Regions from separate parts of the Lysinibacillus sp. A1 genome, predicted to be linked through region 1. Evidence: riboswitches for the same ligand, from Rfam matches in the RefSeq annotation. Region 1 holds a riboswitch; the other holds the start of a gene.
The links. Region 1 has a riboswitch for FMN ahead of ribE (riboflavin synthase). Riboswitches for the same ligand answer to the same signal wherever they lie in the genome.

Region 1 (7,594 bases):
ATTTAAATTCACAATGTCTTCCATATATAGTACGGCTACCGTTGTTTTAGAGCGTTGACCGATTTCTAATGTTTCTACACTAAATGAATTCGTAGGTAAACGTTTTCGTAATAAAGCTATATTAATAAATACATCTTCAATAAAATCATCTCTTGGTCCTTTTACAACTAACTCAAGCGTTGTTTCCCCCGGCTCACGATTAGGTCTATTTGAAATATCACTGGAATAAATCAAATGATCTTCCTCAAAATATAATAAGACATGGCCTTTGTAGACTCTTGTAATCATATCTTCTTTCTTAGTGACCTTTTGTAAATAGGGCACATGAAGATGCTGTTCGATAAGCTCCTCTAACGTTTCATCAGAACCACAGTTAAATAAGGATTGAACACGTTCGACCACAACCGTTTGAAGGAGTTCTTCGTCTATCATAGCATCACAGGTTATCATATGGACTGTATGTTGCTGAAATTTATACTGTTGGAATATTATATCAGCAGAGCGTTGAAATAGTGATTTCAACATTTTCAAATTCATCATTTGTTCCATTGAAATACTTCTCATCTCCTACTGAGCCTGCTCGAATTTAGTACATTTATGAAAACTACGACATGTAATAAATATACTTAGGCATATTTTTCCCATGGACATAAAAATTATTCAAGAAACAAATACTGTGATAACCTATTTAGGATGCTCTTAACCAATCATTTTTTGTAGATTAGCCATCTCAATTGCCGATATCGCGGAATCATAGCCTTTATTACCTGATTTTGTTCCCGCACGCTCAATCGCCTGTTCAATATTTTCTGTTGTAACAATACCGAAAATAACTGGTACATTGGTCGTTAAGGATACATTCGCAATACCTTTTGCCGACTCATTACACACATAGTCATAATGTGTTGTAGAACCACGAATAACAGTCCCTAAACCAATAATGGCATCATATTTCTTTGTCTCTGCTAATTGTTTCGCAATAAAAGGCACTTCAAAAGCTCCTGGCACCCATGCAACATCAATGGATGCTTCATCTACACCGTGTCTTTTTAATCCATCCATTGCACCATCTAATAATTTGCTTGTAATAAACTCATTGAATCGACCTACGACTACCGCAATTTTTAAATCCGTCCCAATTAATTGTGCTTCAAATGTTTGACCCATTTTTTTATATCTCCCTCGTTATTAGTTTGTTGTAAATGATTGACTACGATAAGCGGCTAACTCCTCAATGGAAATCATTTTTAATCCATGATGTGCTGCATACTTTGTCAACTCATCAAAGCGCATCATGTGACCATCATCTCCCATAATTTCACAAATCACTCCAGCAGGAATACTGTCACAAAGCTTGGCTAAATCAATGCTCGCCTCCGTATGGCCCCTTCGCTCTAAGACACCATTATCCTTTGCGATTAGTGGAAAAATGTGTCCTGGCCGACGAAAATCAGTTTTTTTTGCCTGAGACCCCAACATTTTTTGTATAGTGAATGCACGCTCAAAGGCACTAATTCCCGTTGTTGTGTCCATATGATCGATACTTACGGTAAAGGCTGTTTGATGGTTATCCGTATTATGCTGAACCATTGGGTGCAGATCTAACTGATGTGCTAGCTCCTGCGAAATCGGCGTACAAATTAGCCCTTTGCCATAAGTCGCCATAAAGTTGATCGTTTCCGGAGTAATAAATTCAGCAAGCGCTAGAAGATCCCCCTCATTTTCCCGATCCTCATCATCCACTACGACGATTACTTTCCCTTGCTTTAAATCCTCTATGGCATCTTCAATTGCATGTAGCACTATTTTTCATCTCCTCATTATGTGATTTTAAAAACCATGTCGTGCTAAATAATCTCTAGTAATCATTGACTTGCCTTGCCCATTTTTCATTTCGTTTAAAATATATTTACCGACTAAATCTGTTTCAACATTGACGAAAGCGCCCACTTTTTTCATACCTAAAATCGTTTCCTTGTAAGTATGAGGAATCAGTGAAATCGTGACCTGATTCGTTTCAACATGAAAAATTGTTAAGCTTGTGCCATCAATCGTTATGGAGCCCTTCGGAATACAGAAATTTGTTAGTTCCTCAGACAATTCGATATCAATATAAACCGCGTTGGCCATCGGACGTTTTCGTAAAATCTTCCCAACACCATCGACATGACCAGCAACAAAATGGCCCCCAAATCGCCCATTAGCAGACATCGCACGCTCCAAATTAACCGGATCCCCTATTGTTAGCTGATGTAAATTTGTAGCTTTGACGGTTTCAGGCATAACATCCATCGTAAGCTCTTGATCCGTAAAATGAGTCACCGTTAAACAAACACCATTGACCGCTATACTATCCCCTAATCCCACATCTTCAGCAATTTTAGATGATTGAACCGTAATTTTCATACTGTTCTTATCGCTTTGCAAGGCTTTAATAGTGCCAATATCCTCCACAATACCTGTAAACATTTATTTCACCTGCTTTCACACTGATCTTTCATAGCTTCTATCTGTGGTTTTTGAGTTTTTATCCGTCACTCTTACGTTTCTATCCGTCTCCCTTCTTAAAACTCATATAAAAAGAAAAACCCCTTTGACAAAGGGGTTTTGGGAGTATAAGACATCAATAAATAAGCCTATTTGGATATACATTTTTTCCATAGACTAGTATCTTATTTGTTCTTCTCCCATCCAGACTATCACTGTCGGTTTTGGATTTGCACCAAATCAGCTTGCGCTCACGGACTTTGAATTGCTTCATCACCGCCGATTGGGAATTTCACCCTACCCCGAAGAACATCTTCTATTCAATTGATTGGCTAAATAAAAAAACTCCCCAACATATTTGCGGGAAGTAGTGTCATAAATGCATAGTTAAATAGACCTTCTAAATTACATTGAATTTAAAAAGCTCGCACTTATACCCTTCTCCCATCCAGACTGTTACTGTCGGTTTTGGATTTGCACCAAATCAGCTTGCGCTCACGGACTTTGAATTGCTTCATCACCGCCGATTGGGAATTTCACCCTACCCCGAAGGATCATTTTATTTAGCTAGTTCTTACGATAACACTATTTAATTATATTATCTATACTTCTGTTTGTAATTTTTTTAAAAAGGGGCCACCTCTTGCTATAGAGGTGGCCCCTAAATCCTTTAATGGCTTATTTTTTGAACATAATCATCATAATTTCCCGAAAAGGCCGTCATCCCAGTTGGTGATAATTCAAGCAATTTATTGGCTAGCTTATTAAGAAAATAACGATCATGAGAAATGTATAATAAGGTGCCATCAAACTGCAATAGCGCCTCCTCCAATACTTCCTTACTAAATAAATCAAGATGATTGGTCGGCTCGTCCATTATAAGTACATTGGCTTTTTGCAAAATAAGCTTTGCTAACGCTACACGTGCTTTTTCCCCACCGCTAAGGGAGTCTATCTTTTTAAATACATCCTCTTTCGTAAATAAAAAATTACCGAGTACTGATCGTATTTTTGCCTCTTCCATTGAAGGGAAAGTACTCCAAACCTCTTGTAATACCATATTATTAGGATGTAATGTCTCTTGCTCTTGATCATAATAGCCGATTGTCACACCATTTCCCCATGTGATAACGCCACGGTCCGGAGACAATTCATGTAATAACGCCTTCAAAAGCGTTGATTTCCCCACACCATTTGGACCTACTAATGCGACCCGATCGCCTCTATCCAATGAAAACTCAATATCTTGCAATAATATTTTTTTGCTATCTTCTAGCTGATAGGAGAGCACTACATCTTTTACCTTCAACACTTCTTTATGAGATCTCTTATCTGTAGCAAATGTCATTTGTGCGTGTTTTAGATCCTTCTGAGGCTTTTCAAGACGATCTATTCGTTCAAGCTGCTTCCTTTTGTTCTTAGCGCTTTTCGAGGAAGTAGCCATCGTAATATTCCGCTCAATATAATCCTCCATTTTGGCGATTTGCTGCTGTTGCATCGTATATTTTTTTTCCATTAATTCGCGATTTTTCGCCTTGCTTTCCACATACTTAGAATAGTTACCGCTGTATGTTGTTCCATGGGTGCGTTCAATCTCATAAATTTTATTGACAAGGGCATCTAAAAAGTAACGATCGTGCGAAATAACAATAATAGCTCCCTGATAGCCACGTAAATAGCTTTCAAGCCAATTTAAAGTCGCAAAATCCAAATGGTTAGTTGGTTCATCTAACAGCAACAAGTCCGGCTGCTCTAGTAAAATTTTAGCAAGTGCCAGCCTAGTTTTCTGTCCACCACTTAATGATTCGATAAGTGTGTTTGTTGGGATGCTACCAAAGCCCATACCATTTAACATACTATTTATTTTTGCCTCAACATCATAGCCACCTTGCTGTGAAAACCAATCTGACTTGCTGGCATATTTCGTCATTACTTGTTCTAGCTTTTCATGGTCATTTATGCAGGAAGGCTCACCCATCTGCATTTCCAGCTCTCGGAGTTCCTTTTCAGCCTCTTGAAGCTCAGTAAATGCCCCAAGCATTTCAGTCCAAATCGTATGGTCTGGCTGCAACCCACTATCTTGTCGTAAATAGCCTAGTTTCATTCTCTTCCCTATAAAAATATCGCCTTCATCATAGGGAAGATCCCCTGTAATGATCTTTAGTAGCGTTGATTTCCCTGCCCCATTTACACCTATTAGTCCAATCCGATCGCCATGTTCTATTTTCATGGTTATCTTTGAAAGAATTGGTTCTCCCAAGTAGCTCTTACTAATTCCATTTAATTGAAGTATCATTTTTTCAATCTCCTTATTTATTTTATCCATTACTACTGAGCGAATTGCTCAAGAAATAAATGGACATATAAGGTTACACATCACTCTTCACTCCTTTCAAACACAAAAAAGGCGCCGTCATAAAACGGCACCTTACAAACATCCCTATGAGAAAAAGGGCATGTTAAATTTTATAATTAAACAAAAAAAGCGCCGTTACGAACCGGCGCCTAGCAATCTATACATCCCATTTAATTGGATGTCAATCAGTAAGAAATAAAGAAGGCAAAAAGCAACCGGAACCTGCATCGATATGAAATTTGCTTAAAAAAGGGCACACTTCTCCCTTAGCCAGCAAATCCCCACAAAGATTGTAAGATTTTACCTCTACTTCAGTTAAACCTTTCGCACAAACAGTTTCCATTACTTCGCCCTCCCTTCGTATTTATAGTATTAAATAATCTAACATATTTTTTCTAGAATACAAATGTCCTCCCGCTTTTTTTAGCATAAATGCCTTGGAATCTATCATTCCTATCGTTAAACTTGAGAATATATTGGAACTTACAATTCTTAAAATCGTTCCTGTACAAGTGACTATTCAGTCCACTAATTTGGAGGTCATTCCATTGCACTATTTAAAAAACATAACCTATAAACAACGTATTTTCTATGCCTTGTTATTACTTGGCTGTGCACTATCTATTTTTTTCGTTCATCATAATGAACAATTTTATGATAGACCTATTGCTGAAATTCTGAAAGTCAAAGTGACAGATTCTGAGCCAATAACAGATATGTATGAGAATGAAGATATGTTGTATACACAGCAAATTAAAGCCGTACTTAAAAATGGGCAGCACAAAGGACAAACGATTAATTTAACGAATGACTATTCTTCATCTGGTGCCTTTGATCAAGAATACCATGTCGGCAATGAAATCTTTGTCGCCATAGACGCACATTCAACACAATCAGAGTTAACGGGCACCATTCTCGATTTGAAACGAGATCAAACAATTATGATGATCGCTTGGATTTTTATCCTTGTGCTACTCTTCATTGGTAAGAGACAAGGTTTATTTGCCATTATTAGCTTAGTCGTAAATGCCTGCATTTTAACATTTGCATTAGACCTTTACGTAAAGCATGGCATCCTCAATTTATTATTTATAAGTGGGGTTTGTGTCCTATTATTTACCGTTATTTCCTTGTTACTGATTAGTGGTTTGAATACGAAAACATATGCAGCCATTATCTCTACACTTCTAGGGACAATGATAGCCCTCATAATTAGCACAGCTGTGATGTGGCTGACGGGGGAAAATGGTCTACGCTATGAGGAAATGCAATTTTTAACACGTCCCTACCGAACCGTCTTTATGGCTGGTTTATTTATTGGTTCACTTGGAGCTGTTATGGATGTTGCCATTACGATGTCCTCTTCTATTTTCGCCCTATACGAACAGGATTCTCGTATTTCTTTACAAGCTTTAAAAGCATCCGGTCATGAAATTGGAAAAGACATTATGGGCACCATTACAAGCATTTTATTTTTCGCGTATATTTGTGGCTCCATACCAATGGTCATACTCTATTTGAAAAATTCTTCAACATTAGGACTGACACTATCTTTGAATCTTTCATTAGAGCTAGCTCGTGCACTTGCAGGAGGCATTGGAGTCGTCCTCACCATACCGATTAGTCAATATACCGTTATTTTTTTCATTAATCGAAAGAGGGTGAAAGCATGAATGTCATCGTTGTATTGGCAGGCATTTTATGTTTCTTAATGGTGGTAGTCGGAGGAAAGCAAGGCTTACGCTCATTTCTATCTTTATTTTTAAATTTCGGCGTACTTTTTGTGACTATTTTCCTTATGACAAACCCTAAAAACAGCCCTATTGTCCTGACGTTTATTGCGTGCACTGTTATCAGTTGCATTAGTTTGTTTTATATTAATAAAACGAATAGTAAAACCATTACAGCGTTTATTTCTACAATGGTGACGATCGTTGTTTTATTACTTTTTATTACGTTAGTAACGAAAAAAACGATGATTCAAGGCTTTGGCGAAGAATCAACGGAGGAAATAAGTATTTTTTCTCTCTATATTGGTGTGAATTTCGTGCAGATAGGGGCATCGGTCATTATTATGAGTACGATTGGCGCCATAATGGATGTTGCCATTTCCATCGCGACTTCGATGCATGAAATTTTTTATCGTAATCCTTCTATTAGTAGAAAGTCACTGTTTACCTCTGGATTAAGTATTGGAAGAGACATTTTAGGAACCGATACAAATACTTTATTTTTTGCTTTCTTTGGTGGCTATTTAAGTTTATTAATATGGTTTAAGGATCTTTCTTATTCGATTGGTGAAATTGTCAATTCCAAAGTCTTTAGCGCAGAAATGATGACGATTTTTTGCGCTGGCATCGGCATTGCCCTCATTATTCCTATCGCTTCCTCCATCAATGCTTATTATTTAGTCAAAACACGAGAAAAAGTAGAATAACACTCGCATAGATTCCAGACCTATTACCTTAGCGTGATAGGTCTGGAAATACGTATCGCTCCCCTATTAATTTCGGTCCAATTACTATCATTATTTCATAGCTTTCAGCCAAACATATCATCCTTCGCTAGTATAAATGATACAAACTGTGTTACTCCTTTAGTATCAGAGATATAGCTAAACATTCCAAATATCCATTGATTTTTGTGACACCTTCTTTTGTTACATGATTTCCGTTGCAAACGCCGCATTTTCTGATAATATTTACCATATGATGTTTACAGACCTTTTATTTTGATTGTTGTTCCATGTTT
Region 2 (7,594 bases), on a different contig from region 1:
TTCTGTTAGACATTCTATCGATGTACATATAAATTCTGGCCAATTTTTCAGGACAGATTCAACAAATTCAATTGAGTCTGAAGGACCTATAAGACCTAATCGTATTTTCAAGAATACCCCTCCTCTGTTCAATCCACATGAAAAATTTGATAATTATATTATATCAAAACCATATAGAATGCATATAAATTTCATATAAAAGCTATTACATGATTTACAACAATACCATTTTAAGTAAAAATAGAATTGACAAGGTAGTTGGGAGGTTATTCATTTGGTTAAATGGCAAGGCTCTGCCGCTATTTGTATGAACGCAGAAAATCGTTTATTAATGGTTTTGCAAGGATCAAAGGAGGAAGAAAAAACTTGGGCTGTACCTTCAGGTGGAAAGGAGGCATTGGAAATTTCCAGTCATGCTGTATTCGCGAAGTATACGAAGAAACAGGCTATACAGTTACTATCATCAAGGAAATTTATAGAAAAAATAATGCAGTTGTAGAAGTCCATTACTTTGAAACCGTCGTCATTGGTGGACAAATGACTATTCATGATCCTGACGAATTAATTTATGATATCGCATGGCAATCTAAAGATGATGTTGCACGACTAGCATTGACATTCCCAGAAGATCGATCATTTCTCTTATCTTTATTTCCATAAAAAAAGTCACGTCTTCTCGACATGACCATCCTTTTACATATAAAATTACTGGCTGTTCTCTTCTGGATGTTGATAAATAATTAAGGCAGAATGGATGACCGTTTGTTCTCCGATATAGAGGGTATTGTATTTGATATCAAGTATGAAAAAGTAACTTAAATCTAATAAAGCCCGATTAATATCATGTTCAAATTGCACAATATCATTGTTTTGAATTGTCACAACTTGAGTCGTTTGTGTCATTACCCACACCCCTTTTCCTTAATAAAGGGTATGAAAGTCAGTATAAAAATATTGGAGCTTTTTAGCTCCAATATTTTTTAGTACATCGTTAAATATTCCTCACGCTCCCAGTTATGGACCCGTGTGCGGTATTTATCCCATTCGATTTCTTTGGCAACATTAAACTTTTCATAAATATGATCACCTAGAGCATCTCGTACAACTGAATCCATTTCTAATTCAATTAACGCATGCTCTAATGAAGATGGTAAGCTATCAATGCCATTTAATTCACGCTCTGGACCTGTCATTTTATAAATATTGCGATCTACCGCTGCTGGAGGCGTTAAATCCTTGCGTATGCCATCAAGCCCCGAAGCCAAGATCACAGCCATTGCTAAATAAGGATTCGCCGCTGGATCAACTGAACGTAATTCAACACGAGTTGATAATCCTCGAGCTGCTGGTATACGAATAAGTGGTGAACGGTTTTGAGCAGACCACGCAACATAGCATGGAGCCTCATAGCCTGGGACTAATCGTTTATAAGAATTAACAAGTGGATTCGTAATCGCCGTAAATCCGTGTACATGCTGGATGATTCCTGCCATAAAGCTACGAGCTGTTGCACTTAATTGAAGTTCTGCGTGTTCATCATAAAATGCATTTTTATCCCCTTCAAATAACGAAAGATTAAAATGCATACCAGAGCCGTTAACTCCGAATAGTGGCTTCGGCATAAATGTTGCATGTAGCCCATGCTGTGCAGCAATTGTTTTTACGACTAATTTAAATGTTTGAATATTGTCGCATGCTTCAATGGCACTAGCATATTTAAAATCAATTTCATGCTGTCCAGGTGCTACTTCATGGTGAGAAGCCTCAATTTCAAAGCCCATCCCTTCTAGCTCTAAAACAATATCCCGACGACAATTCTCCCCTAAATCTGTCGGAGCTAAGTCAAAATAACCTCCGCTGTCATTTAGCTCAAGTGTCGGATGCCCCTTTTCATCCAGCTTAAAAAGGAAAAATTCTGGCTCTGGGCCCAAGTTAAAGGAAGTGAAACCCAACTCCTCCATTTCCTTTAAAACGCGCTTTAGATTAGAGCGTGGGTCTCCTTCAAATGGTGACCCATCTGGCCTTGCAATATCGCATATAAGACGCGCGACCTTACCTTTTTCAGCTGTCCAAGGAAAAATGACAAATGTATTAAAATCTGGTCTTAAATACATATCAGATTCCTCTATACGTACAAAGCCTTCAATCGAAGAGCCATCAAACATAACCTTATTGTCTAAAGCTTTTTCTAATTGACTCACAGGTATTTCTACATTTTTAATCGTTCCTAATATATCAGTAAATTGTAGGCGAATAAACTTCACATTTTCTTCCTTTACTCGGCGTATAATACCTTCTTTTGTATAATGTTTCATTTTCCACCACTCCAATGTAAATTTAATTAACACACTTTTTTTATAACTGCTTTTAAAATACATCATTTTTTTATTTTTAGCAATATGTATGTAAGGTTTTATAACATCTTTCTTTTAGAATATATTTATCTTGATTTTCGATACATAAAAAAGGCGTACCCATTGACTAAATGGATACACCTTATATATTTTTAAAATTGTAATAGCATATTAACGAACACTACGAGAATGACAGCTGGTACTATGATTACCATTAACATCCTGTAAATCGAATAATACCCCTGCCCCATCTGGCTTCCCATTAGCAGTTCTCTTTTCACAAATTCTTTATCTACTACATATGCAATAAAAATTGCAATGGACAAGTTCCCCAATGGCAGCATTAAGTTTGATACTAAAAAGTCAGTTGCATCAAAAATATTCTTTCCAAAAACCGATACATTCGCTAGCAGGCTAGAGGAAAGAGATGCTGGGATGGCCGCAAGAAAGACAACTACACCAAGACATGAAGTCCATACCAGACGAGACTTCTGACTATTTTCCATAAATGCCGCAACAATAATTTCGTATAAACTAAACGAGGACGTTAATGTGGCAAATAAGAATAATAATAAAAACATCGCTAAAAATACTTCCCCAAATGGCATTTGGCTAAATGCTGTCGGTAGCACCATAAATAACAAGCCCGGCCCAGCTGCCGGCTCTAAATCAAAAGCAAAAACGACCGGGAAAATAGCTAGTCCAGCTAAAAATGAAACAAGTACCGTTAGCATAACGACGGAGCCTGCTGAATTCGGTAGACTCACATCTTTTTTGAGGTAGGAACTATATGTAACAAGACAAGAAAATCCAACGGCTAACCCAAAGAAGGATTGCCCTAAAGCTTCTAATAAGGCTTTTCCGGTAATATTTGAGAAATCAGGCCATAAAAAGAATTTTACCCCTTCCATGGCGCCATCTAATGTGACAGCACGAATCACTAGGACAATGAACATAATAAAGAGCAATGGCATCATCCATTTATTCGCCTTTTCAATACCATTTTGGACACCTAATGAAATAACAAGTACGTTTGCTAATGTAAACAAAGCCAAACCTACAATTGTAATCCAAGGTGTCTCAATTATTTTTCCAAATAGTTCTCCAGGATCAATAGCCGGATCAATGACAGCACCCGCTACGCCTAGCCCACTATAAATAAAAATCCAGCCACCGACAACGCTATAAAATGTTAGTAATAAAAAACATCCGAGAACACCCATGCGGCCAATCCATGCCCATCCCTTTTTCATAGGAGCAATTTTTTTATAGGCAGTGATTGCCTCTGACTGTGTACCTCGTCCTAAAATATATTCAGATAATAGCATCGGGAGCCCAATTAATAATGTAAACAATACAAAGATTAAGAAAAACGCGCCTCCTCCACTTTGTCCGGTTACATACGGGAGCTTCCAAATCGCTCCTAGTCCAATTGCAGCACCTGCTGATGCTAAAATAAATCCTAACTTACTAGACCACTGTCCTTTTTTTCCACTCATCTCTTCAAACTCCTCTAACTTTCTAAACTCTTCTCTAATTTTACATGAAAATATAGCTTTCGACTAGGTATTACTAAAAAAGAACTAGTTATATTTTGACAACCCGTTACCTTTTTCTATTTTTCTTTCTATATTCCGCCATAAAAAAACCTCGAGTTCATCCCTCGAGGCTTAGTACATTTTATTTTGTTATATACATAGAACGCTGGCGGTCAATCCATTTACGCATTGTCGTAAATAATAACGCCATAATACCCGTTAATAAAATCCCTTTGACAATATTAAATGGTAAAATACCAGCGATAATCATTTTATAAAGTGAATCACCTACAACAGGCTCCATTCCTAAGAAGTAAGTGTACATTGGTAAAAATACAGCATAGTTTAAAACACTCATTCCTACTGCCATCACAATTGTTCCCATTGCTAAACCTCCAACAAGGCCAGCGATTGTTTTAAAGCGATTAAAAATAAAGCTTACTGGCAAGATGAATAAAATACCTGTTACAAAATTAGCCATATGCCCTACAGGAACGCCTGTTGGAGTGCCTGAGAAAATCCAATCCAACACATTTTTAAACAATTCTACTAAAATACCAGCTACAGGTCCCATTGTGATTGCCGCAAGTAAGGCAGGCATATCACTGAAGTCCACTTCCAAAAATGCTGGGAATGGCGGAATCGGGAAATTAAAAAGCATTAATAAAAATGAAATACTGCTCAGCATGCCAATCGTAATAAACGATTGAAGTTTGACATTTTTCTTCATAGAAAACTCTCTCCTCTTTGCTGATTCAATCTCGCAAGAAGAAAGGTGACGATCTTTCAATTGTTTCATGAAAAAACCCTTATGCGTTTAATAAAGCATAAGGGAGAAAGGCATAACGAATAAGCGTCCTCATCAACTAATTTTTGAGCACTGTTTAATAAACCATACAAAAAAAGCGCTCGGTCATAGTTCATTTCATGACAATGAATGACGATCGTACCTCCATCTTCTCCCATCCAGACTTTAACTGTCGGCCTTGGAATTTCACCAAGTCAGCCATGCGAAAATTCGCACAGGTCGCGGGCTGAAGAGTTTAACATAAATCAAGCGAGCTAATGAATATATTCATTAGCGATTTATGACTCTATTACCGCCGGTCGGGATTTTCACCCTGCCCCGAAGATGAATCATATTATTTTATTCTACAGCTTTACTATAATGAATTACGAAGTAAAAGTAAATAGTTCTGCTCAAAAAAATCCGATTAAATTGCTATGTTTTATAAATAGAAAAGGCACTCCCGCCATGCAGGAATGCCTCTCTTGTTTTTTCTTCCTTCGACTATGGTAAAAACTGTTTATTCGGTCCCACTGGCTTTGGTAAATAACCCTTTAAATCAAAGCCTTCCCAGCTTTCTTGCACAACATTATCTAAAAGGAGCTGTTGATTAAAGCTAGCAGCTGTTAACATCATGGCCTCAATTAATTGAGTAGCTCGTATTGGTTCCATAGATGTTAAATCAAGCGGAATATCAAAAGTCACAACTACACCTTCCGCTTGTTCAGTGACTGTGTATGTTACATTTTCAGGCACTACCGATGTATAGACATCATCATTTTTATTTTTCATCAGTGTAAGTGCCTCTGTGACTGTCTCAAAAGATTGACGGAAATCTGGTGATAAATATTCTGCACCATTGGAATCATGGTACAAGTAATAATTATAGTGCTTTGCATTCGTTAAGGACATTCCTTGACTTGGCTCACCTTCTTGAGAAAACTCATACGGGGTTCCATCTTCATTTTGGATTTCCACTTCGGTGTATTCAGAGTCTGAGAATGTGTCTTCCATTGTGCCTTTATATTCATTTACTGCAGCAGAGGCAACATCATAGTCATTCCCCTTTGGCAAGACATGGATAAGCTTATCATCCTTTTCCTTCAGCTCACCTTTATAAGGATGATACTCTGTAAACCCTTTAGCCTCCTCGTCAATTTGAGGAGCATACTTTTCATATATCCGTAAGGTAGAAGGCTTCTCTTCTCCAAAATCAGTAGCCACACGTTCATTTGGAATCACATACGTCATAGGAACACTTTCCGCATCACGCCCTGCCAAACCAATACGAAATACGACAGCATCTTTTACATCCTCCTCATAGACAGATGTACGTAAAGATAAAATGCGCTCATGTTCCGCAACAATACTTTTGGAATCCAGCATTTCATCCTGCGTGGCCGCTTCCTTTGCTGCTGAATCCTCTTGCATCGTCGAAAACTGAGCCGTTTCAGGCATACTCGCTTGATCTTTTTGCTCACCTTGATTGTTCTTCAATATTGTGCCAACTAGTATTGTTAGCACAAAGACTGCGGCTACACTCATATAAATCTGCATATTACGTACTTTTGATCTCGTCGTAGGCTTTTTAATGGTAGCATCTTCCTGTTGAGATGGTTCATCTTCTATAGGTTCTTGCATAGTTTCTTGAAGGTGTATATTATCTTGCAAGCGAGCATCTGCCATTAACCGATTTAATATATCTTCTTTCGAACGGTGGTCAGAAAGCTTAGGGGCATTGTTCAGTACATGTTCAAGCTGCTCATCATCAAATGGCTTATGTGTCATTGCCGTTTCGCCTCCTGTTCTCTGATCGGCTGTAGCTGTTGCCTTAAAAATTTAATGGCTCGATGCTGGGTTGTTTTTACCTTCGCTTCTGTCCAATCAAGTATTTGCGCCGTTTCTGCAATCGATAAATCCTGGAAATAGCGCATAATAATGACCATTTTTTGATCGCCAGTACAGTTTTCTAATGCTGACTCTACTTGCATAAATTCATCACTGGCCTGTAGCATTTCCTCCGGTGATGGTGTGTTTGAATGGAGTTGTTCCGTTTCCCAGTCAAAGAAATCAAGCGAATGCTTCTGACGCACTGCTTGCTTTCTAAAATGATCAATCGCAACATTTTTGGCTATTGCAAAAAGCCATGTTTTCTCACTACTATTGCCTGCAAATTGATCGTATGAGCGCAATACTCTTACATACACTTCATGCGCTAAATCTTCAGCAAGTGTACGGTTTTTTACTAGATAGATTAGAAACTGGAACACGTCTTGATGATAGGCATCGTATAGTCGATGGAACACGGAGTCATTCAATGCACTCCACCCCCGTTCTATATTATTTGTCGTCTTACATTCGCAGAAGTTACAGTCAATTAATAACAAACCACGTTATTAATCGAACGGTAAATAAAATGTGAAGGTAGTACCTTCCTTAAGCACACTATCTACCATAATATTTCCTGAGTGTGCTTTTATAATATTTCGTGCAATGGCTAAGCCAAGTCCCGTACCACCCTTAGATCGAGTACGTGCCTTATCTGCTTTATAAAAGCGTTCAAAGACATAAGGTAAATCATCTTGAGGAATACCATGTCCTGTATCTTGAACAGAAATTTTAGCGAATGTTGGCTCCTGCTCCACTTTTACTGTGACAGATCCCTCATCCGTATGTCTTAGTGCATTGTCGACTAAATTTGTGAGTACTTGCTCGATCCGATCCTCATCTATATTAATCAGTGCATCGTCATTAAATTCACTATCAAATAGTAGACGAATATGCTTTTCTTTTGCAACCTGTGCAAATTTTTGGGTAATACGCTCGAATGTAGAATTAATTGGTAATTCATCTTTATAGAGTGTCATATGCCCCGATTCCATGCGTGCTAAATCTAATAAATCCGTGACAAGGCG

Region 2: linked by a shared signal. The riboswitch ahead of PI85_RS12555 (ECF transporter S component) and the one ahead of ribE (riboflavin synthase) in region 1 are both predicted to bind FMN.

Annotation. Positions count from the first base shown of each region.
Region 1 is NZ_JSZM01000009.1:82,174-89,767, reverse strand. Features, by position in the region: gene PI85_RS06755 (spore germination protein) at 1-549, opposite strand, end outside; gene ribE (6,7-dimethyl-8-ribityllumazine synthase) at 700-1,167, opposite strand; partial or broken gene ribB (3,4-dihydroxy-2-butanone-4-phosphate synthase) at 1,213-1,803, opposite strand; gene ribE (riboflavin synthase) at 1,831-2,469, opposite strand; FMN riboswitch at 2,676-2,801, opposite strand; FMN riboswitch at 2,920-3,045, opposite strand; gene PI85_RS06735 (ABC-F family ATP-binding cassette domain-containing protein) at 3,158-4,783, opposite strand; gene PI85_RS24615 (hypothetical protein) at 5,025-5,186, opposite strand; gene PI85_RS06730 (YibE/F family protein) at 5,392-6,516, shown strand; gene PI85_RS06725 (YibE/F family protein) at 6,513-7,280, shown strand.
Region 2 is NZ_JSZM01000012.1:624,638-632,231, reverse strand. Features, by position in the region: gene PI85_RS12580 (transcriptional regulator) at 1-111, opposite strand, end outside; partial or broken gene PI85_RS12575 (NUDIX hydrolase) at 308-685, shown strand; gene PI85_RS12570 (hypothetical protein) at 706-903, opposite strand; gene glnA (type I glutamate--ammonia ligase) at 981-2,315, opposite strand; gene PI85_RS12560 (sodium-dependent transporter) at 2,507-3,853, opposite strand; gene PI85_RS12555 (ECF transporter S component) at 4,035-4,622, opposite strand; FMN riboswitch at 4,843-5,030, opposite strand; gene PI85_RS12550 (hypothetical protein) at 5,184-6,467, opposite strand; gene sigX (RNA polymerase sigma factor SigX) at 6,464-6,997, opposite strand; gene PI85_RS12540 (ATP-binding protein) at 7,076-7,594, opposite strand, start outside.